2 regions of the Flectobacillus sp. genome follow, and region 2 is predicted to be linked to the other one. Evidence: riboswitches for the same ligand, from Rfam matches in the RefSeq annotation. Region 2 holds a riboswitch; the other holds the start of a gene.
What was found. A riboswitch is a leader RNA that binds a small molecule or an ion and turns the genes downstream of it on or off. The one in region 2 is predicted to bind thiamine pyrophosphate.
Positions count from the first base shown of each region.

Region 1 (9,128 bases), on a different contig from region 2:
TCACGTACAAACTCAGGTGTAATTGCGCCTTTTGGTGTATTAGCTCCAAAGCTGTAGCCTTCGTGCTGATGACCTAAGCTTTGTAAAGATTCTATTTTTTGATTTTCACGAATCGCAATGTATTCCATTTCTGGGGTAATAATACCCTTCTTGGCATAGTGCAATTGCGTTACATTTTGTCCAGTTTTTGCTTTTCTTGGTTTAGCCAAATAGTTGAATCTAAGTTCATCTAATGACCTCATATTCAAGCGCTCTTGTCCGTATTCAGAACTAATGGCATCTAACTGCTCAGTATCACCACGGGCAATAATCCATTCTTCACGAAGCTTTGGAAGACCTTTTCTTACGTCAATTTCAATATTCGGGTCGGTATAAGGACCAGAAGTGTCATAAACTGCTACCGAAGGGTTTTTAGTAAAAATGTTACCAGAAATTTTGGTATCCGTCAAACTGATTTCACGCATAGCCACCTGAATATTGTGCAAGGCGCCTGGCACATAAATCTTACGAGAATTTGGAAAAGGACTACGGCTGATAGCTTCTGTCGAAGGCGCTACCTCATTACTTTTTTTCATAGGAGAATGATGAGTTAAAATACATGATGTTACAATAGGATTGGAGTAAGGAATTTTATCCTCCCTGACTTGCTCGAATGAGAGTTACTTGGTCGTTTTCTTGAAAAACATGACTTTGCCATTCGGATTTGGGCAAAACCATATCATTGACAGCAATGGCCAAACCTTTGACTTGAGCCAAATGAAATTGTTCGAGTAAGTCTTCGATTGTGAAGCTGGATGCTACGTCTGTAGCTTCTGAATTGATAAATAAGGTCATGTTTGTAAAATATTAAATACCAACGCGACCCTTAGGAGTGGATTAGACAGAACGGTTTTTGCTTAAATGATTTTGCGAGCGAATGCTACTTTGCTCCGTTTAGGATTGAAGCGACATTTATCAGATACAGCCCAAAACAATAGAGCTGTAAAGGACAAATAATCCCAACAATTTCCTACATCATTAATCAAAAACTTCAGCTTGAAATATTTTGGAGATAGCCCACCAATGGCTATTCTACGAAAAGTATTTTGCTCTGCTTTTTCCTTCGCAACCATTACGCTGTTCAGGTTCAAAGGGTATAATCTCAGCCCGTATATTAAGGCACCCCTAAAGTCTGCTACAAACTTAAAGGACGTTTTTGAAAGAAAAAAGAGAAATGTGTTTTTATTTCAATCCGCCATTACTTCGTTTGGATGAGTATAAGTAGCTAATAGACTGATAAATGTCATGGGTAAAAATGAGATGGAGGGGTAATTTTGACATATAAAAAAGGCTAAACCTTCTTTTATTAACCAAAATTCTATCCCGTATGAAAGCACTGATTTATAGTACTAAAGAGTTTGAAAAAGCCTCTTTACAAAACGCTAACCAACAAAAACACGATATTACTATCACTGGAAAACCCTTGAATATGGATACCGTGAAAATGGCAGAAGGATTTGATGTGGTAGTGCTTTTTACCAACGACGACGCCTCAGAGCCTGTACTTCGTGCCTTAAATGATTTGGGCGTGAAATATGTAGCCACCCGTTCGGTGGGTGTTGACCATATCAATCTTAAAGTAGCAGCCGAGTTGGGTATTCGAGTGGCTAATGTTCCGCATTATTCGCCAAATTCTGTGGCCGAGCATACGGTGGCATTGATGATGGCTTTGAATAGAAAGCTCATCATGGCCGATACCAAAGCTCATAACTACCAGTTCGATTTGAGTAGCTTGATTGGTTTTGATATGTACCAAAAAACCGTCGGAATTGTGGGCTTGGGTACTATTGGAAAAGTGGTGGCAGATATCCTGAAAGGCTTTGGATGCAGGCTGATGGTGTATGACAAATACGCCGAGGAGGCCAATGACTACGAAGGAGTAACTTTTGTGACACTTAATGAATTACTCGCAACGTCTGATATTATTACGCTTCATGCACCTCTGACAGAGGAAACCAAATATATGATTACCAAAGAACAAATTGCCAAAATGAAAACAGGTGTTATGCTTGTAAATACTAGTCGTGGAGGCTTGGTAAAAACAGAAGATGTCTTGCAAGGCTTACGTGATGGAAAAATCGGTTATTTGGGTTTGGATGTTTACGAAAATGAAAGAGGTATTTTCTTCAAAAACCATTTTGAAACGGAAGGTCGTGATGAGTTACTGAATGATTTGATGAACTTCAATAACGTTATTATCACAGGACACCAAGCATTTTTGACCAATGAAGCACTGACCAATATTGCAGATAAAACTATACAAAATCTGGACGAATGGCAGCTGGGTACTCCTGAAGAGTGTAATGCAAAGGTAGGTAAAATACACCAGCTTGAAGAGTTACAATAGAGTGTGGAGTAGTGAATTTGCCCTTGCACAAAAGAAATGTTTTATGAAACGATTCACGACAACCGTAGAGACGTAATACTTTACGTCTAAAAATGTGTCATTTTGTAATACAGTATCGAACTTGTTATCCCTATATAACTATCTTGACAGTTCATCAAAAAAGGCGTTTGAAAAACTTATTTCAAACGCCTTTTTTGATGGTATATGTAAGAATACCATCGTTTTAGACGTAAAGTATTACGTCTCTACAGGTAAGATAAAAATAATACCTCCTGAATTATCTACTCATACACAAACAAAAATGGCTTCCTTTAATGAAGGGAGCCATTCAAATCTATCTCTAAACCACTTGTTATTTCTCATTAAATAAGTTATCAAGTTTTCGTCTTATCCGTATCATTACTTTTAATGACGAATCTGTTTTCGAATAACAGATAGACGATTAACTAATAACTTTATAGGACATTCGACAAAAACTGATACAATTGATGCTTGTGTAGCATAAAGTCTTTTTCGAGTGTTTGAAACGCTGAGCGACGACGCTCATGAATCATTTGTACCTGCTGGTCAAACAAAAACTGTTTGCCTTGAGCATATTCAGCAAAGGATTTTTCTTGCTCTAAAATCGCTATTGCCAGACTTTCAATTTCTGATTCGCTATGTTTAAATTTTGCCAAAAAGTCCTCTGCCTTTTTTGTTAGCTCAGTATGAGTATTGCTATGCAAGACTTCTTTTAGGATTTTGACAAAAAACTTAATTTCGTCAGCATAAAAGGTCAAACTTTCTGCCCATTTGATGTTTTCAAAATGACAGAGTTCAAATTTCATTGTTTCCATGGCTAGTTCATTATATCGGTCATAAATTCGTAAAATGAATGCTTGCTTGTATGAAAATCTTTTTCAATTGCCCTAAAACGAACCCGTAAATTGCGGTGCTTTAGATAGTGTTCTTCTCCGAGTTGAAAATCTTTCTGTTGAGTTTCCAAACCAAAAAGATATTCTTCATGTTCGATGGCTCTGAGCAAGGCTTGAGTCTCTACTCTTTCTTGCGCAAATTGTTCCTCCAAAGCAATCCATTCATTTTGTAATGTTCTTGATAGGTTCAACTCTCGCAAATGTTCCATCCAAGTTTCGAAGTACTGAATTTCGTCACGGATAAAGTTCAAAGTTGATAACCATTGCTGGTTTTCTCTGTGATAAAGTTCAAACTTCAACGAACTTGTTTTTGGCTCAAATAGAACATTTTCCATGGTGCTTGTCATTTTTGATATGTCAAAGTTCTTGCTTTTGGGGAACCTAACATAGAACATTCGTCATAAGTAATACTGATAAAAGTCAAAGTGAAAAAAGCAGTTTTAAAAAACGGTTTCCTCAACCAAGAAAACCGTTCGCCATCCCAAACTAACAAGTAAAATTATTTTGTACTAATTTACTGCATAAAACGAATCGTTGGATTTACAACGATTTACACAAAAATCTATACAATCGGTGTTTGATATCATAGAAAGCCTTTTCAGCTTTTTGAAAATTCTCACGAATGCCAATATGACGATAATAGATTTCTTCGCCTAGTAAAAAGTCTTTGCCCATAGCATCGTCATCAAATCCCCATTCTTCTTCAACGATAGACTGATTGACGGCATCAATGTCGCCAGCAAGAATATCTAGTTCTCGATTGAAGATAAAGGTTTCATTTTGTACCTCATGCGAAGTGTTTTTCTTATTCACATTCGCAATAAGCCCTTTGAGATATTTGATTTCTTCTTTGAAAAAATCTAAAGATTTAAGCCATTCGCTATTCTCGCGGTGGTAGAATTGATACTTAAATGAACGATCAACTTCGAGGTTTTCGATAGTACTCATGATGGTAAAGGTTTTGTTTTGTTATAGAAAAAATAAAAAAGACTTGGTCGGTTTTGTACTAAGAGTGTAATCTGACTTGCTTGATTAGCAATTGATTACAGTACAAATTTGTTTTATAGCACATCCCCAAACTAAGAGTAAAGTCATTCGGATATATGATTTTTGTTGGAAAGAATCGAACACATACGAAAGGCGATACTAATGATTTCCAATATCGGATTAGAGTTGCCACTACATCAAAAAACACTAATCATAAGCACTCTTTTGAACAAAATAAAATCCTTCGTACAACCCTAATGTTGGATTTCGGATATATATCCTCATTTTTATAAGAAACAAAATTCCACAATCAGAAATCGCCAATCTGCCATTGTGATGAGCCCCACTCCCCTATTTTATATTATCCTTGTTGTATACATCATCATAAATAACAAGACTACCAAAATCGTCGACATCTGCGGTAATGTAGGTAATGAATATTTTAATAGGGTTTTCAAGTGCGAAGCTTGTTGGGCTTAAATGTGGTTCAAAACGCTTTTTCACGAATTCTTCTACCAGATTTCTATCTTGAAAAAGCATGGTTGCTAATTCATAAGGTTTTTCGAGACGAATACAGGCATTGCTCAGATAGCGCTTGTTTTTACTAAATAAATCTTTGCGATTAGTATCGTGCAAGTACATCGAATAGGGACTATCAAAGTCAAATTTGAGTAAGCCCAATGAATTATCACAGCCAGCTACCTGACGGACTTCATAAGGGAAATTGTCTTTCGAGACTGTACCCCAATCGATACTGTTAGCGTCCCTTACAAATCCTTTTTCATCGATTAACTGATAGCCATTATTCTCAAAAAAACTAGGTTCTTTTTGCTGCACAGGCAATAGCTCGTTGATGGCTACATTTTTAGGAACTTCGTAGTAAGGGAAAAAGGTAATCTTGTTTATTTCAGAACAAAGCGTTGGGGTTGGGGTAATGGGTTTCCCCACGATTGTTTTCATACGCATCACCAAGCTATCTCGATCATAGAGTGCCAAAGTAGCCGAAGGAATGTTGATTTGAATATATCGTTGATTATCAAGGCAATTAATTACTCGCCAACGATTGAGATTAAGAATGAGCTGCGCACGCAATTTGACTAAAGGAATCGATAATTTTGATAGGGTAATTGGGCCAAGAATACCGTCTGGTACAATGTTATATAATGACTGAAAGCCTTTCAGGGCATTCGTAATCATACCTTCTTTGAGAAGACTAGCGTCGGTCATGGTAGGCAAAAAACCTAAATAGTAAAGCTTTTTGATGAGTTCTTTATTTTCTGCAAAAGTTGCGATATAGGTTACAACTGGTTCTTGAAAATTGTCATTTTCGACAAAAGTATTCAAGCGAGTCAAAAGGTTTTGCGTTGCCTGATAGCCCAAAGATTGCGGTTGCAAAAAAGAGATCACATCCTTGACACTTCCTTTAGCGTAGGTGTTGAGGAGCATCGCTGTAGGGTTGAGACAATGATTATTATATCCCAAACCATTGTAAGACAAATCCAACAAAGTAGTGCCATTGGCAATATCTTTATAAAACTCCATGATTGAGTGCGTCATGATGAGTTCGTATTCTAATGTTGGGAAATGCCTAGAAGTCAGATAGCCATAATGATATTTGGTACGGTCGAGTCCGTAGTCAGAAGCATGTTTGAGCACATCCAAGTACTCTTTTTTATAATCCGATTCGCCTTCTAGCCAAATAGTTTTATAATCAATATTTTGGTAAAATCTGATAACTTCAGAAGGGCTTTCGATTTGTAATTCCTTGGCGTAGGCTTGGTCAGAATACAATTTTTGGATAAAAGATTTTAAATCTTCTTGCGTTTGAGCAACTACAGGTGTACTCCATACGGTTCCAATAATAAAACAAAAGGTGAATAGTTTTTGAAGATAGAATAGAGCTCTCATGTTTTTACTAGTTTGGGTTCGGTAAATGATAAGTTTTCATCAGAAAAGACCTGAGAATACCACGTATTCCAAGCATTTCAGTAAAAAGGAAGGAAAAAATTACAATAATGGTAGTAGGTTTTCGAATAGTTAGTCTGAAGGCAGTGTACTCGAAGCCAGAAACTTAGCTCGCATATAGATGTTTTTTCTAATGCTACAGGCCTTTTGTAGCGCAATACAAAAGGCACTGTATTATTAAATTAAGCTAATCATTTGTACTATGAGCTTTCAGCTGTAGGCTTTTGGCAAAAGTATATCGGTGGTTAACAAAAATATTTTTGAAAATAATTGCCTGTTGCCTCATGCCTGTAGAAAACTATTTTTGCTCTCATTTTTAGGCTGTCGTGCAAAATGAAATTATACTTTTAAGCGTTCGTCTTTCGGCTTTGAGCTCTCAGTAAAATAAGGTTTCGGCAATAGAAAAACATTTTTAAAACTATTTACCGAATGCCTGTTGGAAAACTAATTTTGCTTTCATATTTATATAAATGCTTCACGATTAATGGGTTCAATGAGGGCTAGATTGTTTTTTAGTAATTCTACGTTTGCATTTCCGGTATGACGCCAACATTCCTTCCCATTATATAAAATCAAATAGGTAGGCAATTGTGTCACCTTAAATGTCTTGGCTACCTCTGGGTTATTTTTTACACTAACCGCAAGATAACTAGCAATAGCTGGGTTGGTCTTCTTGAGTTTTTCAAAAACCTCCAGCTCTTCCTTATGAATTTCGTAGAACAACATAAGGACTGGTGTTTGTGTGTGACTTGCCATAAGTATTTCAAATTTTATCCCCTGTTTTGATAGCAAATATTCAAGAAGATATAGCAAAATTATATGAGTTTAAAGGGAATAAATAATGACTTTTGTCAGTACCTAAAAGCCTGATAAACTTCACAAAACCAGCTAACTATACTCATTTGGGGAAGCTTATTTTTACTTGAAATTTGTAGTAACAAAACAGCTCAAGCTATGAAAAAAATCTTGTTACCTACCGACTTTAGTCCAAATGCTCAACATGCTGCTGACTTTGCAGTATCCTTAGCAGGACTCATTGATGCCAAGATTATCTTGCTTCACGCCTACGAAGCGCCTGTTTCGACCACGCCCTTCATCTTGCCCTTGCCTCAACAAGGTTTAATGCAGGAGGCATTAGAGGAGACTAAGACATTGCTAGAAGAAACCAAAAATAGCCTGATTACTCAGTACAATCTATCTAATGCTATTGAGAGTAGACTCGTTTTTGGTAATCCAGTAGATAATATATTGGAGGTGGCAGAGGAGCTTAAACCAGATTTTATTGTTGTTGGAAGCTTGGGTGAAGGAGGAATTATTGCTAATATGTTTGGCTCAACAGCTTTGAGTATCGCCCAAAAAAGTAAAGTCCCTGTATGGATAGTTCCTGAGCAGGCCAACATTCATACGATCAAAGAAGTGATATATGCCAGTGATTTGGAGGGAGATGAAATCGGCTGTATCCATAAGATTATCAACCTAGGAGCGCTATTGGGAATAAATCAAACCAAATTGGTTCATGTAAAAGAATACTTGAGCCCAGAGGTATTCCCATCTAGTGAAATCATTGAGTTACTAGAAGAAGAATTTGGAGGTGAAAAAATCATTTTCCGCAATTTGTATCGAGACGACACCATAGTAGGCCTCGACAAATATATTCGAAATCAAAAACCAGATGCCGTGATTTTGGCACATCGCCCCAAAAGTTTTGTCGAAAAACTTTTTCATGAGAGCATTATTAAGCATCTGACACTCAGTTCACAAATTCCTTTGTTGGTGTTACAAAAGAAATATTGATTACAAAATAAAGTTGAGGTTTAAGGTTGACGAAGTTTTCGTCAACCTTATTTGTTTTTTGTAATTATCTAAGCAAAAGGAAAAATTTAATTAAGCAAGCAGCTATAGGCATTCGGCAAAAATCTATCTATCGTTACTAAAAAACATTTTAACACTCTTTGCCCTGCGACTGTTGCCTTCATTGCTCAATTACGTAATAATATACCTGTAGTGCATTTCAATAACTAATATCCTATTAAACCCTTTTTACTTATCCCCCAACAACAGATTCAATCCACCACTACTAATCTAAAAATGAGCAAGGTTTTATTGTTGTTAGCAACATATCTTTACTAAATACCTATCTTCCTTATATATTTACTCAAAAATAATCGTCTTGTTTCCAGCAATAAATACTCTATCTTCAAGTACCAACTTGAGTGCCTTGGCAAGAACAATTTTTTCAACATCACGACCAGCAGCAGCCATTTCGGTAGCTGTTTTGGTATGGTTTACAGAAATCACATCTTGGAAAATAATCGGTCCTTCGTCTAAATCATCGGTAACAAAGTGTGCCGTTGCCCCGATAATCTTTACCCCACGTTCATACGCCTGTCTGTACGGATTAGCACCAATAAACGCAGGTAAAAATGAGTGGTGAATATTGATAACTTTTCCTGTATAACGTTCAGTAAAAGATGGTGTTAACACACGCATAAATTTGGCTAATACCAAATAATCAAAACTGTAGGTAGCCAACAATTCATGAATTTGGTTTTCATGCTCCAATCTCGACGCTTCGTCGGTTCCTTTGGCTGGAATATAATGGAAAGGAATCCCAAAACGCTCAGTTAATGAACGTAACACTTCATGATTGCCGATTACTGCTAAAATATTGATTGGCAAATCCTTAAACTCATTTCTAATCAATAAATCACTGATGCAATGATGCTCTTTGGTTACCAAAATCACTACATCTTTGATTTCTTTTTTAGAAAGGTCAATATTAGCGCCGTTAGGCAATATTCCTCTCAGTCCATCTTCAATCTTTTCGGGGTCGCAATTTCCAGAAAAGGCCACACGCATAAAAAACTGATTGGTAT
Region 1 is NZ_JBMLSD010000084.1:4,307-13,434, reverse strand. Features, by position in the region: partial or broken gene thiC (phosphomethylpyrimidine synthase ThiC) at 1-575, opposite strand, end outside; gene thiS (sulfur carrier protein ThiS) at 631-834, opposite strand; gene ACOVQ4_RS04030 (hypothetical protein) at 897-1,112, opposite strand; TPP riboswitch at 1,081-1,176, opposite strand; gene ACOVQ4_RS04025 (2-hydroxyacid dehydrogenase) at 1,367-2,386, shown strand; gene ACOVQ4_RS04020 (hypothetical protein) at 2,842-3,213, opposite strand; gene ACOVQ4_RS04015 (hypothetical protein) at 3,225-3,635, opposite strand; gene ACOVQ4_RS04010 (hypothetical protein) at 3,841-4,248, opposite strand; gene ACOVQ4_RS04005 (L,D-transpeptidase family protein) at 4,639-6,195, opposite strand; gene ACOVQ4_RS04000 (thioredoxin family protein) at 6,715-7,008, opposite strand; gene ACOVQ4_RS03995 (universal stress protein) at 7,207-8,046, shown strand; gene purU (formyltetrahydrofolate deformylase) at 8,404-9,128, opposite strand, start outside.
Region 1: another riboswitch for thiamine pyrophosphate. It lies ahead of ACOVQ4_RS04030 (hypothetical protein); the one in region 2 lies ahead of ACOVQ4_RS18315 (TonB-dependent receptor).

Region 2 (9,128 bases):
CCCAACCTACCTCATTGTTGGAAAAATGAAACTATTGGCATGGAGGATTCGGCACAGGCTATCGTAATTCAATTTAAGGCTGATTTTTTAGGAGGAGATTTTTTTAAAATAGCCGAAATGCAAAATATTGGTCATTTGCTCGACAAAGCCTCGTCGGGAGTGGTAATTACTGGGGCAACCAAAAAGAGAATTGCAAGAGAAATAAGATTTTTGCTCAATGTGCCACCTATTCAGAGGGTGTTAGGATTATTGGATTTACTAAATACTATAGCATCCGCCCCACAAGACATTCAAGTATTAGAACATCAAGCGCAAACTTATCAGTTAGCAAAAGTTGATTTAGAAAGAATCAACAAAGTTTATGCGTATGTTATCGAAAATTATACGCAGGAAGTGCACCTAGAGACCGCCGCATATTTGGCTAATATGACCGAAACAGCCTTCTGCCGATATTTTAAAAAGGTTACTAAAAAAACTTTTCTTGACGTGGTAACGGAGTATCGCATAAAGCATGCCTGCAATTTGCTGGTAAATACCGACAAACAAGTAGCGGAGGTATGCTTCGAGAGTGGTTTTGGCAATGTGTCGCATTTTAATAAGCAATTCAAAACCATTACCGGGCAAAGTCCACTAGGTTATCGAAAACTGTTCCAGACCGTATAGATATCAACTAATCAAACCGAGGAGGTAGCTGCTCATGATTCATCTCCGTAGGCCATCAAAAATGTGTGATCACTTAATATTTGCTCCAAGAAAGCATAGTCATCTAATGCAGATTCAACCTGCATGATTTCTTTAAGTTTTTGTGCCGTCTGACCAACAAGGCGCGTATCATTTATTTCTTTGTATCTTTGAATAACCTGACGTATGATTTCGATATCAGCGTCCGAAAGTAAGCTAACCTCAGGAATCATCACTTCGTAAGCTTCGTCCAAAACAGGCTGTCGCAACAAATCAAGCGAAACCTTCGGCTCTATTCTAATCACTGTTGTGCCCGCAACGAGATCGCCTAAACGCTGACCTTTGCCTCCAGCAGCAATGGCAATGACCGATACCCAAGGCCCAAACAAACTCATATCAATCAACCTAAAAAGCCATCTTAAGATATAGGCGCTAATCGTGGGAGCACTACCATCGAGCTTGATTACTTTTATGTTTCTGGCTCTTTTGCCAATACTTTGTCCATTGAACCAAATTTCACAAACTAAATCATAAAACATCAATGGGATAATGCCTATGGCAAAGAAGAAAATAGTTCCGATTCGGTCTGAAAATATACGATCATTTAGACCTGAGGCTATCAAGCTAAAAAGTATTATCCATGCAAAAAAAACAACTAAATCAATCAAATAGGCAATAATTCTGTCTCCAATGCTAGCTGGTGTAAAAGCTACTTCGACATTTTGGGCTGTCCGTATTTTTATTTTACTCATTATCTGTCACAGTGGTAAAGTTATTTTGATATATTGCTTAAAATTAAACTACCTTAAGCAAAAATGCACCATGAGAGAGGCATTATTTAAGAAACAAAATCTTGATAAATGGCAATCTTTTGAAGAAGATATACAAAATATTCATTCAGATACCCTAGCCGAAAGATTTATAGAATTGACCGACGACTTAGCTTATGCACAAACGTTTTATCCCAATTCAACAACTACTCGTTATTTGAACGAAATTACGGCACAGTTTTATCGAAAAATCTATGCCAACAAAAAAGAAAATTCTAATCGCTTTGTAACCTTTTGGAAGTACGAAGTACCTATGCTGCTATATCGTTTTCGGCAAGAGCTCGTTGTAGCATTTTGTATTACGATAATCTCGGCGCTTATCGGTGTAATCTCAGCAGCCTATGACGATACCTTTGCTAGATTGATTTTGGGTGATAACTACATTGATATGACTCTCGAAAACATACGAAAAGGAGACCCTCTTGCTGTTTATGGAAGCAACGACCCTTTCATGATGTTCTTACAAATCACTACCAATAATATTCGGGTATCATTCATTTGCTTTGTAGCTGGTTTTTTGTTTTCGGCTGGTACGGCCTATTTACTCATAACCAATGGCATTATGTTGGGAGTATTTCAGTATTTCTGTTACCAGCAGGGCTTCTTGAAGGTATCCTTACTGACCATTTGGCTACATGGAGTGTTAGAAATTTCGTCTATTATCGTAGCTGGGTGTGCGGGCTTGGTCATGGGAAATAGCATCTTATTTCCTCGAACCTATTCGCGCATAGAATCTTTAAAGCGTGGAGCTCAGAATGGTGTCAAAATCGTTATAGCTTTAGTACCTTTGTTTATTATGGCTGGCTTTATTGAAAGCTTTATTACTCGCCAACATCTAAATACCTTTTTTAGCTTGCTAATTATTGTACCATCTTTGATGTTTATTGTATGGTATTTTATCATCTATCCTAAAAATATGTATGAAAAAAACGAGTTATTGAACAATGCCCTAATAAGAATGTAGCATAAGAATTCCTTTTCTTCCTATTTATTAATAATTAAAACTATTATGAAAAAGCAGTATTTAAAACTTGAAAAACAGCGCGATTTTAGTCAAAAAATAAACGACACATTTACTTTTGTTAGACTCAACTTCAGGGATTTCTTCCTTGCTTTGCTATTAATCGTTGGGCCAGTATTATTGATTGCAGGAATTGCGGGAGGGATTCATCAAATCAATTTTTTGAGTAATACGGGGTTGAATAACCCCAATATTGGCGAAAACGCAAGCTTTACGGATATTGTTCGACAAATGAGTACTCGTAGTAAAGATATGATGGGTCCTGCTTATTTCATCATGCTATTCTCTGCCCTTATATCTTCGATTCTGCTGGTAACTACCGTCTACAGCTTTATGCAATGTTATTATGAAGACGCTACAAACAGGATTACAATCGATAGAGTTACCGAAAAGGTAAAGCTTAATTTTATGCCTGTATTTCGAGGATTCTTTTTAGTAGTGCTTGTTTTTTTCGGTATTTTCATGCTTGCAGGTCTTGCATTCTCAGCGCTATCTACGGCTGTTGGAGGAGGCGCTTCATCAGCAATACTCATCATCTCAATAATCTTGATTTTTTTTGCTACTTTTTATTTTATGATTATGTTTTTGCTGAGTCCAGCTATCATTGTTTTTGAGGGTGCGGGGCCAGGACTATCACTGAGAAGAGCCAAATACTTGATTCAGGGCAAATGGTGGTCAACATTCGGATTGGTATTTATAATTACAATATTGGTGTATATTTTGGCTGTTATCTTTAGTCTACCTGCCAGTTTTCTTACTGTTTTGAAAATGCTCCATATTCAAAACAGTCTCACCAACGACTATGTGGTCGTTATAACAACCGCTATTTCAACCGTAGGTACCACTATCTTGTCCTCGATTGTTTATATAGCTTTGGGTTTTCAGTATTTCAATCTTGTAGAACGAAAAGAAGGTAACGGTCTATTTCGTCAAATCAACGATTTAGGAACACATTAAAAGCTTAAGAATCGATTTAGACTCAAATATGAGTAACAAAAAGAAGCATCTTAGAAATATAATTTATGGGGTCATACTTAGCTTGTGGGTGACCCTCATACCTATTGCTCGTCTCGAAGGACAAATCAGTAGGGTCGATACTGTGACACAATTCGGTTCTGTAAAGTATCCTGACGAAACCTTAAACAAACTTCGAAAAGAAAAGAAATACCAGTATCAACCTGCGCCAATTACCGAAATGTCATTGGCCGACCGCCTTTGGCTTTCTATACTCAAATGGTTTATGGGGCTATTTGATCAAACCGCCACTGGCAAAACCATGAAGATTGGTATGTATATTTTTGTAGCTATTGTTTTAATTTTTGCTATCATGAAGCTAATTGGTATTGAATTTGCCAATATTTTTGGGCGAAAAGACCAAGCACTTTCTATCGATTATCAAATACTAGAACAAGACATTCATGCGTTAGATTTTGACACATCCATAGAGGAGGCTCTTTCAAACCAACAGTACCGACTTGCCATTCGATTATATTATCTTCAAGTACTCAAAGGGCTTAGTAATCAAGAATTAATTGAGTGGCGATTGAATAAAACCAACCGAAGTTATATATATGAACTAAAATCCCCCGAACTTCGTCAAGAATTTGAATCTCTTACTACCTTATTTGAATATATCTGGTATGGAGACTTTTTGATTAGTACAACTGAATTTGAATCTATACAAAATCAATTTTCCAACTTTAATCGCAGTATAACACGAAGCAGGCATTAGCCTTCCAAAGCGTGAGATAAACATGAAAAAGATAAGCCTAATTTTTTTGTTAGGGATTTCCTCAGCTCTAACTTTCAGCTCTTTTAAAACCACTACTATTGCAGACAAAACACAAAATAGACGCATTGAGGAAGTTGAATACGATACGATAAATTTTGAGTCAACGATTGTATCTGGCGTAAAACTAGGAGGCCCCTATGGTGCTCTGCTAGAAAAACTTGGCTCGCCAGACTCTGTAAGAAAAGAAGAAACGCCTGATTCTCAAAATAGTGATCATTTTGAGATTTATCTTTATGGAAAAGACTCTTTCTATGTTATGGACGAACAGGTAAGTGGTTTTGAGCTAAAATCAACCAAATTTCAACTTGACAACATTGGAGGCTTGAAAGTAGGAGACCCCATTTCGAAAGTAAAAAAGTTGTTTCCCAAATCATATAAATACCGCGATGCTGATGAATTTAACCCTTCTTGGATTACCATTAGCGTACAATTTGGTAGCTCTGATTCTTTCTTAGAGATTTATTGTGAAAACTCAAAAGTAAAAAGTATTACTACAGTCACTGACGACGAAGAGGAGGAGGAATAAAATAAAAAAGCATTTGACCAGCTCAAATGCTTTTTTATTTGCCATAGATTTATAGATTTGTAAAAAAGTGATTATGAAAGACTATGGAGTCGTTAGAGCCAGCTACCTATTCACAAAAAATATCTCGCACCATTGAATGGCACAAAAAACCAAATATATCATTGTTTTGATTGTTACCTTCTTAGGCTTTATTGCTATAGAAATATTTAAGCCTAAGCCAACGGTTTGGGTTCCTACTTACTCCAATGCCGATGATATACCCTATGGAGGGCAAATTTTGTATCGTATATTACCCGAACTTTTTCCCAACCAAAAGATTCATGATGAAAAATTTCCTGTTTTAGCCAAGCATACAAATCAAAACACGGATTTTCGTCAAACCACGTATATCAGCATAGCCAATTCTTTTACCCTCGATTCAATCAGTTTGAACAAACTACTCACGTTTGTAGATAATGGAAACACTGTATTTATTGCGGCAGAAGATTTTGGTTCTCTTGCAGACACCTTACATTTTTCTATCGACTATGAAAGTGTTCTAAAAAAAGGAAGCAGCATCTCTATTAATTTTACAAATCCACAAATTAAACAAAAAAAGCCCTTTCGATTCAGGATGGATGATGCTGAGGCTTTTTTTGAAGATAGTATTTCAACCCAAACCCAATGGACTATTTTAGCTCGTAACAATACACAAAAAGCTACTTATATTAAGATAAAATGGGGAAACGGAACATTTTTTCTTAATTCTACACCAAAAGCCTTTAGCAATTATTATGTTATTAGTCCGTCAAATAGCCATTTTGCGATTAATGCATTAAGATATTTGCCCCAACAAACCATTTATTGGGATGAATATTACCAAGCAGCCTCTTTTGGGTCGGGTTATAGAACCATGAGTAAATCTATCCAAAAAGCAGGAGAAGCCTCCTACGATGAGTCCCCTTTTAGGTATATTATTAGCCAACCAGCCCTGCGATGGGCCTATTACCTAACTCTAATTGGCTTAGGGCTATTCATGATTTTTGAGGCCAAACGTCGCCAAAGAATTATTCCTATTATTCAAACCCCAGCAAATACCTCCGTTGTATTTGTCAAAACAATTGGACAACTGTATTTTAACAAGAAAGAACACTTGATAATTGCCCGAAAGAAAATCACTCATTTGCTACACTTTATTCGCGATAGGTTTTACTTAAATACCAATCTAATTGATGATGATTTTCTTGAAGAGTTAAGTCACAAATCTGGAATAGAAGTAGCTAGCCTACAAGCTATTTTCAAGATGATTCAGCATATCAATACAACAGACCATATTTCTGAAAAAGAACTCATACTTTTTAACAATAAAATTGAAGAATTTCATCAAGCCGTAAAGCAATAAAGTATCGTACCAAAGCTCTATTATTCACGCTCTTTTACCCAAAATTATGAATTTTGAATCACGCATCGACTTAAGCGAATTACACCAAGCAGTTACAGACATCCGCCAGCAAATAGGCAATATTATAGTTGGTCAGGCACATACTATCGACTTGTTACTGACGGCACTCTTGGCCGACGGGCACATCTTATTGGAAGGTGTACCTGGAGTTGCAAAAACACTCATAGCCAAATTGTTATCACGAACTATATCTGTCGACTTCAGTAGGATTCAGTTCACCCCCGACATGATGCCTTCGGATGTATTAGGAACCGCCGTGTTTAATCCAAAAATTAGTGATTTTGAGTTCAGAAAAGGTCCTATATTTTCTAATATTATCCTCATAGACGAAATCAACCGCTCGCCTGCCAAAACACAGTCAGCATTGTTTGAGGTAATGGAAGAGCGTCAAATCACCAATGCAGGTAGCACCTATCCAATGGCATTTCCGTTTTTGGTCATTGCAACCCAAAATCCCATCGAGCAAGAGGGTACATACCGACTTCCTGAAGCGCAACTAGACCGTTTTATGTTCAAAATCTTGGTAGGATATCCTAATCTCAACGAAGAAATCGAAATTTTGAAAGGTCATCATCATAGAGCAAAAACAGAATTATCAAAGTTAGAAGACAATATCAAGGCAGTATTAAATTCGGAGCAATTGGCAAACTTAAGAGCCAAAGTGAAACAGGTGCTTGTTGACGAAAATATATTAGAATATATCGCAAAATTAATTCACGAGACTCGGCGCTCCAAATTCTTGTACCTAGGTGCATCTCCACGTGCGTCAGTAGCTTTACTACAAGCATCCAAAGCATTTGCGGCAATACGTGGTCGAGATTTTGTTACTCCAGAAGATATCCAAGAATTACTACCAACGGTGCTTCGTCATCGTGTGGCACTTACGCCCGAAAAAGAAATGGAAGGGGCAAGTATCGAAGATGTCCTAAAGGGCATAGTCCAAAAAGTAGAGGTACCTCGTTAAAGCTTTTTTTCCATATTCTAAACAAATTATATCATTTTTCATCATACCTTTGTGATTACAATCACAAAAAAGGGGTGCCTTATAACAACGGGCTGAGATTATACCCATTGAACCTGATACAGGTAATGCTGTCGAAGGGATTTTGATGATAGATAGTAACGCTATATCTTTCTATCATTCAATTAATCAATATTTTACGGGTTATTTTTATTGTTAAATCGGACAGGATTTGACTCCTTTACCTGTCGTTATGTTTTCAAAAATGATGAAAAATTTAACGACTGAGCAGTTTTTCGTAAAAAAAAGTCTTTCCAAACTACCATACGAGTTTACTCAGAAAGTATTTATGGTAATGATATTGTGCATCCTAGCGGTATCAGCGCATGCACAATTTAGTATTTCTGGGAAAGTCACAGATGCTGAAACCAAAAAAGCTTTGGCAGGAGCCACGCTCACTATCGACAATACCATGCGTGGTACCATTACTGATGCTAATGGCAATTTTGTAATCAAAAATCTTAAAAAAGGAACCTACCTCATCAAGGTAAGTTTTGTTGGTTTTGAGAAACAAAGTAATTCTATCGAACTTCTACAAAATTCGACTATCTCGTTTTCGCTTCAGAAAAGCTCCTTTATGGCCGACGAAGTTGTGGTAAACGCTACTCGTGCCAATGAAAAATCTGGGGTAGCTTATACCAATGTGAGTAAAGAAGACCTTCAGAAACAAAACCTTGGTCAGGACATACCCCAATTGCTCAACTTCACCCCCTCGCTAGTAACTACCTCCGACGCAGGGGCAGGTATTGGCTACACAGGTATTCGTATTCGTGGTACAGACGCTACCCGTATCAATGTCACTATCAATGGCATTCCGCTCAACGATGCCGAATCTCAGGGCGTTTATTGGGTAAATATGCCTGATTTTGCTAGTTCAACCAACTCCATTCAAATTCAGCGTGGGGTAGGAACCTCTACTAATGGAGCAGGGGCGTTTGGTGCAACTGTAAATATGTCGACCAACGAATTTAGAAAAGAGGCTTATGCCGAATCCAACAACTCATTTGGTTCATTTAATACTTTCAAAAACACTATTTTGGTAGGTTCGGGGCTGTTAAATAACCGCTTTACTTTGGATGCCCGTTTGTCGAGACTCAAATCTGATGGGTATATCGACCGTGCCTCCTCTGACCTGCGTTCGTTTTATTTATCGGGCGCATACTTTACTAAAAAATCATTCTATCGTTTGAATGTATTTTCTGGAAAAGAGAAAACTTACCAAGCTTGGGAGGGTGTACCAGAGTATTTATTGAGCACCAATCGTACTTACAACCCTTATACGTATCCAAACCAAACCGATAATTATCAGCAAGACCATTATCAATTATTATCGTCGCATAGTCTTTCCTCTAATTGGTCATTCAACTTCAACTTGCATTATACCTATGGTCGCGGGTATTATGAACAATTTAAAGAGCAAGACAAATTCTCGAAATATGGATTACCCAATGTAGTAATTGGTAATACGACTATTACAAAAACAGATTTAGTCCGTCAAAAATGGTTGGATAATGACTTTTACGGAAGTACATTCTCGTTTGATTATAAAGGAAATAATCGCTTGAGTGCAAATATTGGTGGAGCTTGGAACCAATATGATGGTCGTCATTATGGACAAATCATCTGGGCACAATATACATCAACTGCTAAATTGGGGGATAAATACTACAATGGAACAGCCCTAAAAACAGATTTTAATGTTTACGGAAAAGTATATTATCAATTACTAGAAAAATTAAATGCTTTTGCCGACTTACAATATCGTACGGTTGGTTATAGCATCAAAGGAATTGATGATAACTTGGTTGATATTTCT
Region 2 is NZ_JBMLSD010000399.1:59,575-68,702, forward strand. Features, by position in the region: gene ACOVQ4_RS18275 (AraC family transcriptional regulator) at 1-663, shown strand, start outside; gene ACOVQ4_RS18280 (RDD family protein) at 696-1,433, opposite strand; gene ACOVQ4_RS18285 (stage II sporulation protein M) at 1,504-2,475, shown strand; gene ACOVQ4_RS18290 (hypothetical protein) at 2,521-3,489, shown strand; gene ACOVQ4_RS18295 (DUF4129 domain-containing protein) at 3,518-4,264, shown strand; gene ACOVQ4_RS18300 (hypothetical protein) at 4,287-4,850, shown strand; gene ACOVQ4_RS18305 (DUF4350 domain-containing protein) at 4,987-6,231, shown strand; gene ACOVQ4_RS18310 (AAA family ATPase) at 6,278-7,255, shown strand; TPP riboswitch at 7,316-7,412, shown strand; gene ACOVQ4_RS18315 (TonB-dependent receptor) at 7,602-9,128, shown strand, end outside.